3 regions of the Methylobacterium sp. ME121 genome follow, and region 2 is predicted to be linked to each of the others. Evidence: predicted binding sites of a transcription regulator. Region 2 holds the regulator's gene; each other region holds the start of a gene.
The links. The regulator LexA, encoded in region 2, represses DNA repair genes until DNA is damaged. The targets are predictions, from matches to a motif close to TGTTCNNNNTGTGTTCNG.
Positions count from the first base shown of each region.

Region 1: ME121_RS06765 (PA0069 family radical SAM protein) is a predicted target of LexA. The motif match lies at 3,950-3,967, and genes of this name have one in related genera.
Region 3: ME121_RS13315 (LexA family protein) is a predicted target of LexA. The motif match lies at 3,835-3,852, and genes of this name have one in related genera.

Region 1 is NZ_BBUX01000006.1:5,622-10,499, reverse strand. It holds gene ME121_RS06770 (methyl-accepting chemotaxis protein) at 1-2,060, opposite strand, end outside; gene ME121_RS06765 (PA0069 family radical SAM protein) at 2,806-3,921, opposite strand; gene ME121_RS06760 (hypothetical protein) at 4,079-4,609, shown strand; gene ME121_RS06755 (amino acid permease) at 4,759-4,878, shown strand, end outside.
Region 2 is NZ_BBUX01000010.1:47,720-52,597, forward strand. It holds gene ME121_RS09600 (hypothetical protein) at 1-114, shown strand, start outside; gene fae (formaldehyde-activating enzyme) at 154-693, opposite strand; gene ME121_RS09610 (NRAMP family divalent metal transporter) at 756-1,997, opposite strand; gene ME121_RS09615 (hypothetical protein) at 2,078-2,293, shown strand; gene ME121_RS09620 (hypothetical protein) at 2,312-2,761, opposite strand; gene lexA (transcriptional repressor LexA) at 3,011-3,739, shown strand; partial or broken gene ME121_RS09630 (ComEC/Rec2 family competence protein) at 3,733-4,878, opposite strand, start outside.
Region 3 is NZ_BBUX01000016.1:103,653-108,530, forward strand. It holds gene ME121_RS13300 (zinc-dependent alcohol dehydrogenase) at 1-964, shown strand, start outside; gene ME121_RS13305 (hypothetical protein) at 983-1,573, shown strand; gene ME121_RS13310 (Y-family DNA polymerase) at 2,040-3,368, opposite strand; gene ME121_RS13315 (LexA family protein) at 3,365-3,817, opposite strand; gene ME121_RS33625 (hypothetical protein) at 4,015-4,452, shown strand.

The DNA of each region.
Region 1 (4,878 bases), on a different contig from region 2:
GCGAGTTCCTCCGACTGACGCGTGAGCGCTGTGGCGGCCGTGAGCACGTGGTCGGCCGCGCGCCCGGTCTGGTCGGCCGCCTGCGCCACCCCGGCGATGTTGCCGGTCACCTCCTGCGTGCCAACACTGGCCTGGGCGACGTTGCGGACGATCTCCCGCGTGGCCGCCCCCTGCTGCTCCACCGCGGCCGCGATGGCGGCGGCCACGGTGTCGATCTCGCCGATCCGGCCGGTGATCGTGCCGATCGCCCGCACCGCCTGACCGGTCACGGTCCGGATCTCGCCGATCTGCCGGCCGATCTCGTCGGTGGCGCGGCCGGTCTGAGCGGCCAGCTCCTTGACCTCGGTGGCGACCACCGCGAAGCCGCGCCCGGCCTGACCGGCCCGCGCCGCCTCGATCGTGGCGTTGAGCGCGAGCAGGTTCGTCTGAGCGGCGATGCCGGCGATCAGTTCGACGACGGCGTCGACCCGGGCGACGGACGCGTTGAGCGCCGCCACCAGGGCGGCCGTCTGGTCGGCCTCGCCGACCGCGATCCGGGCCAGTTCGGACGAGCCCTGGACCTGCCGGCCGATCTCCTGGACGGAGGTGCCGAGCTCCTCCACCGCGGCGGCGGCGGTCCTGACGCCGGCAGAGGCCTCCTCGGCGGCGGCGGCCACGGTATCGGACTGGCTGGCGGTCTCCTGGGCGGTCGTGGTCATCTGCCAGGCCGTGGTCTGCAGCTCGGTCGCGGCTGCGGAGACCTGCCCGACGATGCCGGCCACCGCCGCCTCGAAGGTCTGCGCCAGCGTGTGCGTCATCGTCCGGCGCTGCGCCTCCGCGGCGCGCGCCGCCTCGGCCGCGTCCGCCTCCAGGGCGCGGGTGCGGACGAGGTTGTCGCGGAAGACCTGCACGGCCGCCGCCATCGCGCCGATCTCGTCCCGCCGTCCGCGGGCCGGGATCTCCACGGCGACGTTCCCGGAGGCGAGCACCCGCATCGCCCGGATCATGGCCTGCAGCGGTCCGAGCACGCGGCGGAAGACCGTGACGGCGCCGACACCGGCGAGCACCACCGAGGCGGCCAGGAACAGGCTGGTGTGGAGCAGCGTCGCCTCCGCCTCCGCGGCGAGCGCCTGCGCGCGGGCGACCATCGCGTTCAGCGCCGCCTGGGCGAGGTCGGCGATGGTGTTGACCTCCCGCGTGTTGCGGTCACGCAGGTCCTGGATCGCGACGCCCGGCGACTGGCCCCGGCTCAGGGCCGCCCGCAGGGCCTGCCGCCGCGCCGCGACCTCGCCCTCGAAGTTGCTGGCGCCCGCCCTCACGAAGGCGTCCTGGACCTCCCGCGGCAGCGTGTCGTCCATGTGTTCGACGAGGTTCGCCCAGCTCGCCGCGACGCGGCCGCGCTCCTCGGCCTCGGCGAGGCGCTCCTCCTCGGACCAGCCCGTCCCCCGCGTCACGGCCGTCTCGGCCCGCGCCACGTTGCCGCCGATCGCGACCCGCGTGATCCAGGCGGCACGCTTGATGTCCAGGGCGCGGGCCAGCGCCGCGTCGCGGCGCGGGATCGTGACGTCGACGGCCCCGCTGGTCGCCGAGAGCGCGTCGAGCAGATCCCGGAAAGCGGTCGCGGCGACCTCCGCGGTCGCGGCGGCGCGCTCCGCGATCGGGACCGAGAGGGCCGCGTCGATCCGCGCGGACAGGCCGGTGACGGCCTCGTGCGCGCGTCGGAGCGGATCGACCGTCTTCGCCACCGCGGCGGTGTCGATCGCGCGCACCAGGATCAGGAGAGCCTCCAGCCGTTCGGTCCGGGTCGCGCGCTGTCGGGCGATCAGGGCCGCGTCGGCGGGCGGGATCCTGCCCGCGGCGATCAGCGCCTGCAGAGTCCGTGCCCGCTCGAGGCGCACGGCGAGCAGGACCTCGAGGAGGATCCGGCTGCCTTCCGTGAGCGCGACCACGCGGCGGCTCTCCCGCTCCTGCGCGCGGGCATCGTGTGCCGTCCGGGCGCCCGCGGCCAGCAGCATGGCGCTGAGTGAGAACAGGATCGCGCACAGGATCGTGCCGATCGAAGGACGCGGAAGACGCAGCATGAGGGTCGAGTTCTCTCTTCGCAGTGCGTCGAGACGTGCGGCCCGCCGCCGGGCTGCCCGGTTCGAGCAGGGCGGCCGGTCGGCCTCGGTCGCCGGAAAGGCTGAGCGACACGACGGCCCCCGGGGGCCGTGACCGCGCGATCCGGGGACGGCCGGACCCCCAGGGGCACCCCGACGCGGCGCCGGCCCGGTTCGCCCGGAGGGCGCGGCGAGGTCGCGGGCTCGCCGGCGATCCCGGTCCGGTCATCGGACAGGAAGCGCGCCCGGTCGGCATCGAGGTCGGCGTCCCGAGACTCCACCGCCTCAAGGGAGGCCGGCAGCCGCGACCGGCCGCATCGGGCAGGGCCGCGGAGCGCGGCTCGCCCGCGACCGGATCACCGCGCGCGCGGTACAGAGGTGCGATCGGAGGACACAAACGCCGAACACAATCCCTTTTCTACGCATAGCATCGACCTCAATATCTTGCATTAATACAATATATTAATCGCTGTGGACTCATTATGCACCACGAAAGCTCATCGTTCCCGGCATTTGACTCACAAAACAACAGATGTCAACCTTACGTTCCTAGGTTGAGCGTCATAGAATATCACGCTATAAAAAACATTCACAACCGCGGAACAAATATAACTTGTATTTAATATATTGACGACGATCATGGAACAACTACTGAATTTATCGAGGAGATATGGTGATCGGGCAGATCCGCCGCCTCGCGCGCGGGCTACACCGCGTCGGTCGCGTTTCAGAGCAGCACAAGCTGCGAGCCGGGCTTGCGGAACGCGTCGCGGTTCAGATCCATCCGTCCGAAGGCGAAGCCGAGACGGGTGCCGGCGAGTCGGACCCGCTGGCCGATCATCGCCGCGTAGGCCCCCTCCCCGCGGAAGCGGTGGCCGAAGCGCGGGTCGTTCTCGCGCCCGCCCCGGGCGTCCCGCAGGAGTGCGAAGGCCCGCGCCCGGCGCTCCGGATAGTGCTCGGCGAACCAGTCGGCCACGAGGTCGGCGACTTCGCCGGGGAGGCGCAGCAGCGCGTGGCCGATGCGGCTCGCCCCGTGCGCGCGCGCCTCGTCCAGGATCGACTCGATCTCGTGATCGGTCAGGCCGGGGATGATCGGCGAGACGTTGACCATGACGGGCACTCCCGCCGCGCTCAGCGCCCGCATCGCCGCGAGCCGCTTGTCCGGCCGCGGCGCCCGCGGGTCGAGGCGGCGGGCGAGGTCCGGATCCAGCGTCGGCAGCGAGATCGCCGCCAGCACGAGGTCGTCCGCCGCCATCTCGGCCAGAAGGTCGAGGTCGCGCAGCACGAGGTCCGACTTGGTGGTGATGCTGACGGGATGGCGGGCCTCTCGCAGCACCTCCAGCACCCCGCGGGTGAGCCGGTGCTCCCGCTCGACCGGCTGATAGGGATCCGTGGCGGTGCCGAGGGCGATCGTCTCTGGCCGGTAGCCCGGCGCGGCGATCTCGCGGGCGAGGAGCCGGGCGGCGTCCGGCTTGGTGAAGATCCGCGACTCGAAATCGAGCCCCGGCGAAAGGCCGAGCCAGGCATGGGTGGGGCGCGCGTAGCAGTAGATGCAGCCGTGCTCGCAGCCCCGGTACGGGTTGATCGACCGATCGAACGGGATGTCGGGCGAGCCGTTGCGCGCGATGATCCGGGCGGACCGCTCCGGCGTGACCTGCGTGCGCAGGGGCGCCGGAGGGTCCGCCGTCCAGGTCCCGTCGTGGAACGCCTCGCGCCGGGCGGATTCGTACCGGCCGGTCGGGTTGGCCGTCGCGCCGCGCCCGCGCCGGGCGGCCGGATCCGCGGCGCTCGTGCCGAGTCGCGTCACGGTCCCGGACGCGGTTCCGTCGCGCGTGTCCACCATCCCGACTCGCCCCACTCCGGAAACGGATCGGAACATACAACGAACAAACCGCCGGCGATCGCCTCTTTTTCAGGCAAATCCGGCTCCGCGGCCCGTCCGGGCAGCGGCGCGTCCGCGCGGAGACGGCAGGGCAGTTTACGGCGCCGCAGAATCGTCTATGCGCGCGCTCATGCTCTCCGCCGTGACCTATCTGGCCGACCCGGCCGAGCCGGACGCGATCGATCGCCTGGCCGACACGCTCAGCGTGCTCGTCTCCGGCGTGGCCGGCGGCCTCGTCGGCGACGCGGTGATCGTCGCGGGCCGCGAGAGCGAGGCCGTGGCGGCCGTCGCGGAGGCCACGGGTGCGACCCTCGTGCTGCACCGGGGCGGCAATCCCTACGCGGCGGGCGCCGTCGCGGCCCGGCGGGACTGGATCCTGTGCCTGGAGGCGGGCGACGTCCCGGCCGAGGGCTGGATCCGCACCCTCGACCGCTTCGTCGGGACGGCGCGGCCGGAGACGGCGCTCGGCCGCCTGCACCGCCCGGCCGGGGGTTGGCTCGGCCGCCTCGTCAGGCGCGCGGAGACCGTCGCCGGCGCCCGGCAGGCCCGGGCCGGCGACGTCGTCCGGCGCGAGGCCCTGCGGGCCGAGGGCGCGTTCGCGGGCCGCCTCAAGGTCAGGCCGCTGATCGCCCGGATCGAGCGCGCCTGACCGGAAGAATCGCGACCGTGCGAATCTTGCGCCGGCTCACGTTGTTGTCGGTCGATTCGCCGCTACAACTCTGGAAGCGCGGCAGAAACGGCGCCGCCTCCGGCCGTGTCGACGCGCGCTGAATCTCCCCGACTTGGAAGGATGGTGCCATGGATTCGTCGGGCCTGATGGGGCGGAAGTCGGTCGACGACATCGTCGAGAGCGGCGAGGGCGAGCAGCAGCTCTCGAAGTCGCTCGGCGCCCTCTCGATCACCGCGATGGGTATCGGG
Region 2 (4,878 bases):
GAGCGGCGCAAGTCGTTCATCCAGCAGAACGGCTGGTCGGCCTCCTGCTACACCGACCCGGGCAGCAGCACGGTGCGCACCCTCTGCTCGGTGGGGCGCATCCCGCCGGGCTGAGGCTTACCTGAGCCGGCGGGATGCGGTCCGCGCGGCCGATCAGTACTCGATCACGCCGTCGAGCGCGTAGTGCTTCACGGTCTTCCGGTTGGCGATCAGCTCGTCCACCGTCGGCTCGCCCTTGAGGGCGCGGGCGATGGCGAGCTTCGTCGCCTCGTAGTTCGTCCGGTAGAGGTCCTTCTGGTCGAGGTTGTCGTCCTCCGCGCAGCGGGGATCGAGCCAGATCATGATGATCATGCACAGCTCGTCGAGCCCGTCCTTGGGCAGGATGCCCTCGATGATGCAGTCCACGATCGCGTCGCCGGTGGCGGCCTGGACCACGCCGCCGAGGAGTTCGACGTACTCGGCCGTGTGGATCGTGGCCTTGGTGGTCATCATCGTGGCCGGGCGCACCAACTGGTTGAGGTCGCGCACCACGAACATCCGCGTGTGGCCCTGGACCTGCCCCATCATCGACGCGAAGGCCTGACCCACCGGGCCGCGCACCGAGCCGATCAGCACCTCCGGCATGGCGTCGGTGTACTGGCCCTCGGCCGCCAGCACCGTGGCCTCGCCCGCGCGGAACCAGATCTCTTGCATGTTCGAACTCCACCTGATCGGAGCCCGCGGGAGACATCATCGGGGGCCCTGCGTCAATCGCGTCAGAGCAGGCCCACCCCGTCCAGGACGCCGACCATCGCGAAGGCGACGGTGAGGCCCGACACCGTGTAGACCAGCCACTTGTAGGCGCCCGCCACGCGCTGTCCCTCGGGCAGGGCCCGGGTGGCCAGGAGAATCAGCAGGCCGAGCGCCAGGGGAAGGAGCAGCGCGTTCATCACCTCCACGGCGATGTTGAGCGCCACGAGGTTCGGCACGAGCTGCACGGCGCCCGCCCCCGCCGCGACGGCGAGCGCGAAGGCGCCGTAGAAGGCCGGCGCCTCCCGGGGGGACTGCTCCAGGGAGTGGGGCCGGCCGGTCACGTCGCCGAACCCCCAGGCCAGCGCCAGGGCCACGACGTTGAGCGCCACGAAGGCCGCCGCGACGATGCCCACCCCGAACACCACCTGTCCGAGCCACGGCCCGAGGGCCGGCGTGAAGGCGCCCGCGAGGTCGCCGACGGTCTCCAGCCCCTTCGCGCTGCCCTGCCCGGCCTTGCCGATCGTGGCGGCGGCGGCGACGAGGATCGCGCCCATCACGCATTGCGAGATCACCGCGCCCACGAGCGTGTCGAGCCGCGAGCGCCGCGCGTGCTCCCAGCCCAGGCCCTTATCGACGATCGCCGACTGCTGGTAGAAGATCATCCACGGCATGATCACCGCGCCGATATTGGCGGCGATCAGCACCCGGAACTGACCGTCGCCCAGCGGCATGTGCCCGAAGGAGGCGACGATCTCGGACACGTTCGGCCGCGCCGCGGCGGCGAGCCCGACGAAGACCAGCTCGAACAGTCCGACCACGATCGCCACGACCTCCACGCGCCGGTAGCTCCCGGTGAGGACGAGCCCGAGGAGCAGGCAGGCCGGCAGGCCGAGGCTCACGAGCCGCGGCACCCCGAACAGGTCCCCGATGCCGGCGATGCCGGAGAATTCCGTGACGATGGCGCCGAGGCCGGCGACCACGAGGCCGCCGTACGAGATCCAGGCCCAGACCGGCCCGTACCGCTCCCGGATCAGCGCGCCGTGGCCGCGCCCGGTGGCGGTCCCGAGCCGCACCGTCAGCTCCTGGACGACGTACAGGATCGGCACCAGCAGGATCTGCAGGAGCAGCAGCGCGTAGCCCCAGCGCGCCCCGCTCTGGGCCGCCGTGATGAGGCTTCCGACATCGGTATCGGCCAGCATCACCACGAGTCCGGGGCCCGCGGCCTTGAGGTAAGCGGACAGGCGAGGCAGGGAAGCGCTGGGCACGGCTCGGGAACAGTCCCGCGCACGGGCGGTTCCGGCGGGCGCCTGCGGCGTTTTCCCGGGGCAGGCGGGAGGAGCGTGAGATGGCGGAGAGCACGGATCGGGGCTCCGGCTGGAGCCTGCAGGCGAGCGCCGTGCCCGACGGGGTGCGCCTGGAACTCGCCCTCGCCGACCTCGGCGGCGCGCCGGTGACCGCCGCGATCGTGCTCGACCGGGCCGAGGCCCGGGCCTTCGCCCGCGCCCTGCTCGCCGCCGCCGGGGACGCGGCTGAGCGGACCTTCCCGAAGCCGGGCGCCTGACGGCGCGCCGCCGGCCGGTCAGCGCACCCCGAGGCCGGGGTTGCGGCCCGGCAGGCGGGGGACCACCGTGCCGCGCTTCTCGATCGGCGCGTCGCACGCGTAGGCGAACTCGGTCTTCAGCGGATCGAACACGGTCTCGCCGGTGATCCGGCAATCCTCGCGCACGGTCTCGTCGAGATAGGCCCGGGCGGCGGTGCGGAAGCGCTTCACCCGGGTGGCGTCCGGCTCCGGATCGATCCGGACCTCGCTCAGATTGCAGCCGGTGTACTCGCGCAGGGCGTTGGAGACGATCAGCATCCGGCGCAGCTGCCGGTTGTCGTAGACCTCGTAGGGCTCCTTGCAGCCGATCGTCACGACCTGGGGGGTGAGCGCCACGTAGTTCCGCGAGATGTAGGAGAACCCGGTGGTGCAGCCGGCGAGGCCGAGGGCGGCGAGGCCGAGGGGCAGCAGAGCCGCGGGTCGTCGCATCCTCGTCATTCCAAGAGGGTCCCAGCCCGCGCCCCGGATCCGCCGCCTGCCCGGCGGGGCACCGCGGTGCATTGAAACGGCTCCGCTTGCGCCGTCAATGCGTTTCTCCGCCTTGTCCCGCGGGCGCGCCGCAGCGCGCCGAGCGTGGCGGTGCCGCTCTTGCGGAACACTTGCGGAACGTTTAACCTGTTCGTGATTTGTTTCGGAGACCGTCACGTGGCGGTCCGCCAAGCCGCGAGTCCCCCGTCGATGCTCACGCGCAAGCAGCTGGACCTCCTGCGATTCATCCAGAGCCGGATGCAGGAATGCGGCGTCCCGCCGTCGTTCGACGAGATGAAGGATGCCCTCGACCTCAAGTCGAAATCCGGCATCCACCGGCTGATCACGGCGCTGGAGGAGCGCGGCTTTCTCCGGCGCCTGCCGAATCGGGCGCGCGCCATCGAGGTGATCCGCATCCCCGAGAGCCTGACGCAGGCCGCGCCGGCGCCCCAGACCCCCGCCGAGCCGCGCCGCTTCACGCCGAGCGTGGTCGAGGGCGGCAAGTCCAAGCAGCCGCCGGCCCCGGCGAGCACGCGGATGATCGACGAGTCCGGCCGGGCCATCTCGATCCCCGTCATGGGCCGGATCGCGGCCGGTACGCCCGTCTCGGCGATCCAGAACCAGAGCCACGCCATCACCCTGTCGCCGGACTTCGTGGCCGGCGGCGAGCACTACGCCCTCGAGGTGCGCGGCGACTCGATGGTCGAGGCCGGGATCCTGGACGGCGACCTCGTGGTCATCCGCAAGCAGGACACCGCCAATACCGGCGACATCATCGTGGCGCTGATCGACGACGAGGAGGCGACGCTCAAGCGCCTGCGCCGCCGCGGCTCCTCGATCGCCCTGGAGGCCGCCAACCCGGCCTACGAGACCCGCGTGCTCGGGCCCGACCGGGTCCGGATCCAGGGCCGCCTCGTCAGCCTCGTCCGCCGCTACTGAAGCGGCTCGGCCGGCGCGTCGCCGGGAGCGAGGTCTCCGCCCGGCGCGGCGGCCCCGTCCTCCGCGGCGCGGTCGCCCGGCTCCGCGGTGACCGGCCGCGGCGGTCCCGGATCGCGTCCCGGATCGCGTCCCGGGGCCGGCCGCCAGGGCACGGCGCGCCCGTCGTCCCGGGCGAAGCGCGCGGCGAAGCCGTCGCCGTCGGTCCGGAGGGCCACGGCGCCGCGGGCGGCGAGGACTTGCCGATCGATCACCAGGGGGCCCGTGCAGGTCGGCGGCGCCGCGAGGAAGGTGATCAGCACCGCGGCGCGGGCGCAATCCTCCGGGAAGGCCCGCCTGTCCCGGACGAGGGCGACCGCCCGCCCGTCCGGCAGCCGGGCGGTGCAGCCGAGCCGGTCGCAGCGCCCGCTGCCCGACCGGACGATGAGCGCCGCGGGCCGCCGCCCGTCACCGTCCGCCTTCAGCCACTGCTCGAGGACGAAGCCGGAGGGGCTTCCGAGGGCCGCGAGCCGCCCGTCCGGACCCCGCACCGCCGCTCCCGCGCCCTGCCGGTCGACGTAGAGGTCGTAGCGGTCGGGCCGGGCCGCGAGGACGAGGCCGAGCAGGACCGGCGGCACGGCGAGCCAGCGCAGGCGGGAGGCCGGCAGCGTCGCCAGCAGCAGGCCCGCGGTCAGCAGGGTCAGCGCTGCGGCGCCGAAGGCCGGCAGCACCAGGCTCGCCCGCTCGAACCCGGCGATCCAGTCCGAGATCGCCAGCATGCCGGCCACCGCCTGCCCCATCAGCCACCAGACCGGCCGGTCGAGGGCGAAGGGATAGGCGAGGCAGCCGATTACCGCGGCGGGCATCACCGCCAGGGAGACGAGCGGCAGGGTCAGGGCGTTGCCGACGAGGCCGAAGGGCTGAACCGTCTGGAAGTGGTAGGTGGCGAAGGGCGCGGTCGCGACCTGCGCCACAAGGGTCGTGGCCAGGGTCCCGGTGATCGCCGAGAGGCCGGTGCCGACGAGGCGGCCGATCCGCCCGGCCCCGGGGCGCACGAACAGCCGCCCGTCGATCAGCCGGGCGCAGGCGATCAGCCCGGCCACGGCGCCGAAGGACATCTGGAAGCTCGGGCCGAGCAGGCCCTCCGGCTCCCGGGCGAGCGC
Region 3 (4,878 bases), on a different contig from region 2:
CGGGCTCAATGGGAAGGTGAAGAAGGGGGACCGGGTCGTCGTGCCCTTCACCATCGTCTGCGGCGAGTGCGACCAGTGCAAGCGCGGCTATTTCTCCGTTTGTCAGCGGAGCAACCGCAAGAAGCACCTCGCCGACAAGGTCTTCGGCCACACCACGGCGGGCCTGTTCGGGTACTCGCATCTTACCGGCGGCTATCCAGGCGGCCAGGCCGAGTATCTGCGCGTGCCGTTCGCCGACGCGACGGTCCAGAAGGTGCCCGAGGGCATCCCTGACGAGAAGCTTCTCTTCCTCTCGGACATCTTCCCGACCGGCTGGCAGGCGGCCGTACAGGCCGACATCCAGCCCACCGACACCGTGGCGATCTGGGGCTGCGGGCCTGTCGGCCAGATGACGATCCGCTCGGCCATTCTGCTGGGCGCCGAGCAGGTCATCGCGATCGACCACCTGCCGGAGCGGCTGGAGATGGCCGAGGCCGGGGGCGCCATCACCATCAACTTCGACGAGGAGAACGTCGTCGAGCGCCTCAACGAGCTGACCGGGGGCGAGGGTCCCGAGAAGTGCATCGACTGCATCGGCATGGAGAGCCACGTCACACCTTCCCTGCCGGACACGGTCTATGACCGGGCCAAGCAGATCCTCCTCGCCGAGAGCGACCGGCCGCATGTGCTGCGCGAGATGATCTACGTGTGCCGACCGGGCGGCTTGATCTCGATCCCGGGCGTCTACGGCGGCTTGGTCGACAAGATCCCGATGGGCGCGGCGATGAATAAAGGCCTGACGTTCCGCATGGGACAGACCCACGTCCAGCGCTGGACCGGCGATCTCCTGCGGCGGATCGAGGAGGAGCAGATCGACCCCTCCTTCGTCATCACGCACGAGGTGCCGCTCGATCAAGGACCCGAGATGTACCGGACGTTCCGGGACAAGCAGGACAGCTGCATCAAGGTCGTTCTCAAACCCTGACCCTTCGCGAGGAAGATCATGACGAACATTACGAGCTTCTCGAACATCACGCGGTCAGAGGGCGATCCGAAGGTGCTTCGATCCGGGCCGAGTTCGCGCGGCGTGCCGGACAGCCTCGCGAAGGGGCTGGGCTGGTTCAGCCTCGGGCTGGGTCTCACGGAACTCCTGGCGCCCGGGCGGATCACGCGCGCGCTGGGGATGGAGGGCAAGGAGGCCTTGGTGCGCGTCTACGGTGCCCGGGAGATCGGCAGCGGCATCCTCTCGCTGTCGGTCGACAAGAACGTCGGGCTCTGGAGCCGGGTCGCGGGCGATGGCCTCGACATCGCGACCGTATTGACGGCGCTGCGGCCGGACAACCCGAAGCGCGGCAATGTCGCCATTGCCCTGGCGCTGCTGGTCGGTATCACGGCGGTTGACCTGATCGACGCGCAGACCAGCACGGCGCGGCACAGCCGCGCGGTGGGCCGCAAACGCTCCTACCGGGATCGCAGCGGATTTCCGCGCGGCGTCCAGGCATCCCGCGGTGCCGCCCGGGACTTCAAGACACCGTCCGACCTTCGACACGCCCCAGCTCTCGCCGCGGTGTCGAAGAAGACGACTGCAGCTTGAGGCAGGGCTGTCCGGAGCAGAGCCCCTTTACCTGGGCGGCTGACCGCGTCGCGTGAGCGAGCCGGCACCGTCCAGATTGGCCTCGATGAGCCGAATTGTTTGTGCTCTTCCTGAGCTGGGCGGCTCACGGGCGTATCGCCCACCAACCATCTATACGCGTGCAGCTGTACCCGGGCCCATTTTTCGGTTGTCGCAAATCTACGATGGCATGTCGCGTGGTGCGGTTATGCGGTTGTGGATGAAAATCCATTTATGTCTGCTTTCAGGAACTCACCCCTCGACGAATCAGCGACGGGAACGGGTGCGAAGCTGAATGTCCGATCTTGCGCGCGATGACGCTTCGGCGTGACGCGGTCCGGCCGAAAGCGGCCTGTCCGCTTCGGGGAAAGAGCGCCGGAATAACGGACGGCCTCCTACCGACCCAACCTATCCACCTCAGCGGTCACCCACGCACTGCGGAAGCCGTTCACGCATGGGCGACCGGCAGTTCGCCGACCCGTGTCGTGTAGCGCGGCGTGCGCATCTCGAACTTCGTGGTCCAGTCGCGCCGGTTCACGAGCCCGGCCCGCGCCGGCACGACGGCGCCGCGGCCCCAGCGCGCGTTGCACGCGTCCATCGCCGCCATCAGCGGTCCGGATCGCGCCCGGTCCAACGTGCCGATCAGAGCCCGCGGGCTGTGCGACAGCGTCACGAGGTCGTTCGTCACGATCCCGGCCTTCGAGTACCGCCACGGCCGCTCGCCCGGCTCGCGCCAGGTCCGCGCCACCCCGTGCCGCGCCGCCTTGATCAGCGCCAGCGTGTCGGAGCTGTGCTCCGGCAGCTGCACCGTCGTCGAGACCGAGCGCATCGGCTCGTCCCGGTCGTGCTCGCTCGTGTGGTAGAAGACCGTGACGTGATCGGTGCCCAGCCCCTCGCGCCGCAGCTTCTCTCCGAGCCGTGTCGCGTGCGCCGCCACCGCCTCCTCCAGCACCGCCCGCTCGGTGATCCGGCTGGAGAACGAGCGCGTCACCGCGCAGCCCTTGCGCCGCGCCGGCACCAGCTCCAGCGGCAGGCAGGCCGCGCCGCGCAGCTCGTAGATGATCCGCTCGCCCACCACGGTCAGGCCTTTGCGCACCGGCCGCGGGTCGAGGTCGCGCAGGTCCGCCACGCTCTCGACGCCCATCGCCCGGAGCTTGGCGAGCGAGGCCCGGCCGATGCCCCAGACCTCGCCGACGTCGATCCGGCACAGCCAGTGCGCGTAGGCCGCCGGGTCGGTCAGGTCGCACACGCCGCCGAGAACCGGAACGCTCTTGGCGATGTGGTTGGCGAGCTTGGCCAGCGTCTTGGTCGGGCCGATGCCGACGCAGGTCGGGATCCCGGTCCAGGCCCGCACCGTGGCGCGCAGGTCGCGCGCGAGCTCGACCCGCAAGCCCGGCGCCACGTCCGACAGGTTCAGGAAGCTCTCGTCGATGGAGTAGATCTCCACCTGCGGGCTGAATTGCCGGTACACCGCGTTGGTCCGCCCCGACATGTCGCCGTAGAGGGTGTAGTTCGACGAGAACACCCGCACGCCCCGTGCCCGGCACAGGTCGCGGATCTTGAAGTACGGGTCGCCCATCTTGATGCCGAGCGCCTTGGCTTCGCTGGTCCGGGCGATGGCGCAGCCGTCGTTGTTCGAGAGCACGATCACCGGGACAGTGGCGAGCTTCGGGTCGAACACGCGCTCGCACGCGCAGTAGAAGCTGTTGCCGTCGATCAGCGCCACGGCGCGGCCGCCGCCGATCCGGTCGCGCCGGCGGGCTTCCAGCGTGCTCACAAGAGCTGCCCGCGGGCGACATGCCAGCGGATCGAGAAGCGCACCACGCCCCAGATCACGCCCTCGCCGAGCTCGTCGACCGCGAAGGCGGGCAGGTCCGGATTGCAGAAGGCGAGGCGGGCGACGTTGCCGTCGATCACGAGGCGCTTGCAACTCATCTGGCCGTCGACGGCCGCGACGACGATGCTGCCGTGGCCCGCCTTGAGGCTGCGATCGACGCAGGCGAGGTCGCGGTCGTAGATGCCGGCCCCTTCCATCGACGAACCGCTGATTCGCCACAGGAAGGTGGCGGGCGGGTTCGGCACGAGCCAGCGGGGCAGTTCGAGCGCGCCCTCGAGGAAGTCATCGGCGGGCGACGGGAAGCCGGCGCACAGGGCTTGGCCGATCAGCGGCACGCGGACGGCGTCCGGGCTCCCAACCAGCAGTCCGTCGATCCGGTTGAGGTGCACCCGTGGCTCCGCCGTTCTGGAACGAATGCGGAACAAATCCCATGCGCGGGCTCGGTTCAATCTGCGGGCGAGATGTTTCTTTCCGGCCGGTGGACGAATGTGAACTCGGATCGAAAACGCCTGCTTGGGCTGGATCTTAAGCGGCTCGCGCGGTCGGCGAAGAGCGTTCGGCAGGTCTGGACAGGTGAGGGTCGACGATGGCGAGGACGACGGCGTTCGTGGTGCAGCGCTTCGAGGTGCATCGGAAGCGGCTGCGCCCGGCCCGGCAGGAGCCGGCGCAGACCGAGAGCGGGGCGGTGAAGAAGGCGGAGAACATGGCCAAGCGGATGCCGGGCGCGGCGGCGCCGAAGGTCTTGGCCGACGAGACCGTCGGGCCGGACGTCATCACGATCATCGCCAATGGGGCGAGATCCCGAAGATCTCGCCGCGAGCTTGCAGGGTGGCTGACCATCGGTGATGTCGGCGTCATGCGGGCTGACGAGCTTGCCGTTGCCGGCCGCGAGCTTCTGATTGCCAGCGCCAAGCGACACATCGCCCAAGGTGAGGTCGAGCGGCGTAGGAGAGGGGCGCCGGCCGAGACCTATAGCCGGCTGCCCGACGTCGGCGACGTGAGCCCATCGCCAGCCTGCACGTAGATTACAGGGTATTCTCGTGCGATGAGAGTGCGCGGGCGAACTTGAGTAGCTTCTGGCGGTCCCGGCGGTCTTCTAACCCGTACCAGAGCTGCAGCAGCTCACATGCTTCACTGGACTCAATCCCATGGGCTTCACCGCTCAGAAACGCATGAGGCGAAACGCCAACTGCGGATGCAATGCGGCTGAGAAGCTCCCTGCTTCGAGCGATGCTCGAAAAGAGCTGCCCTGCATCACTCATGATCGCCAACGTCGAAGCCCGCAACGGGAAAGCGTGCTGTGGTCCTGAATGATTGGCGTCAGGGTCTCTCGGAGCAGAGCCATGGAACCCCATCTGAGACCGAGCGGACCGGGGCGCCTGAAACGGCGGCCAACAAGAAGCTCGAGCCTCTTGTAATCGCTTCGCACATGCCCACATCAGCTCAGTTG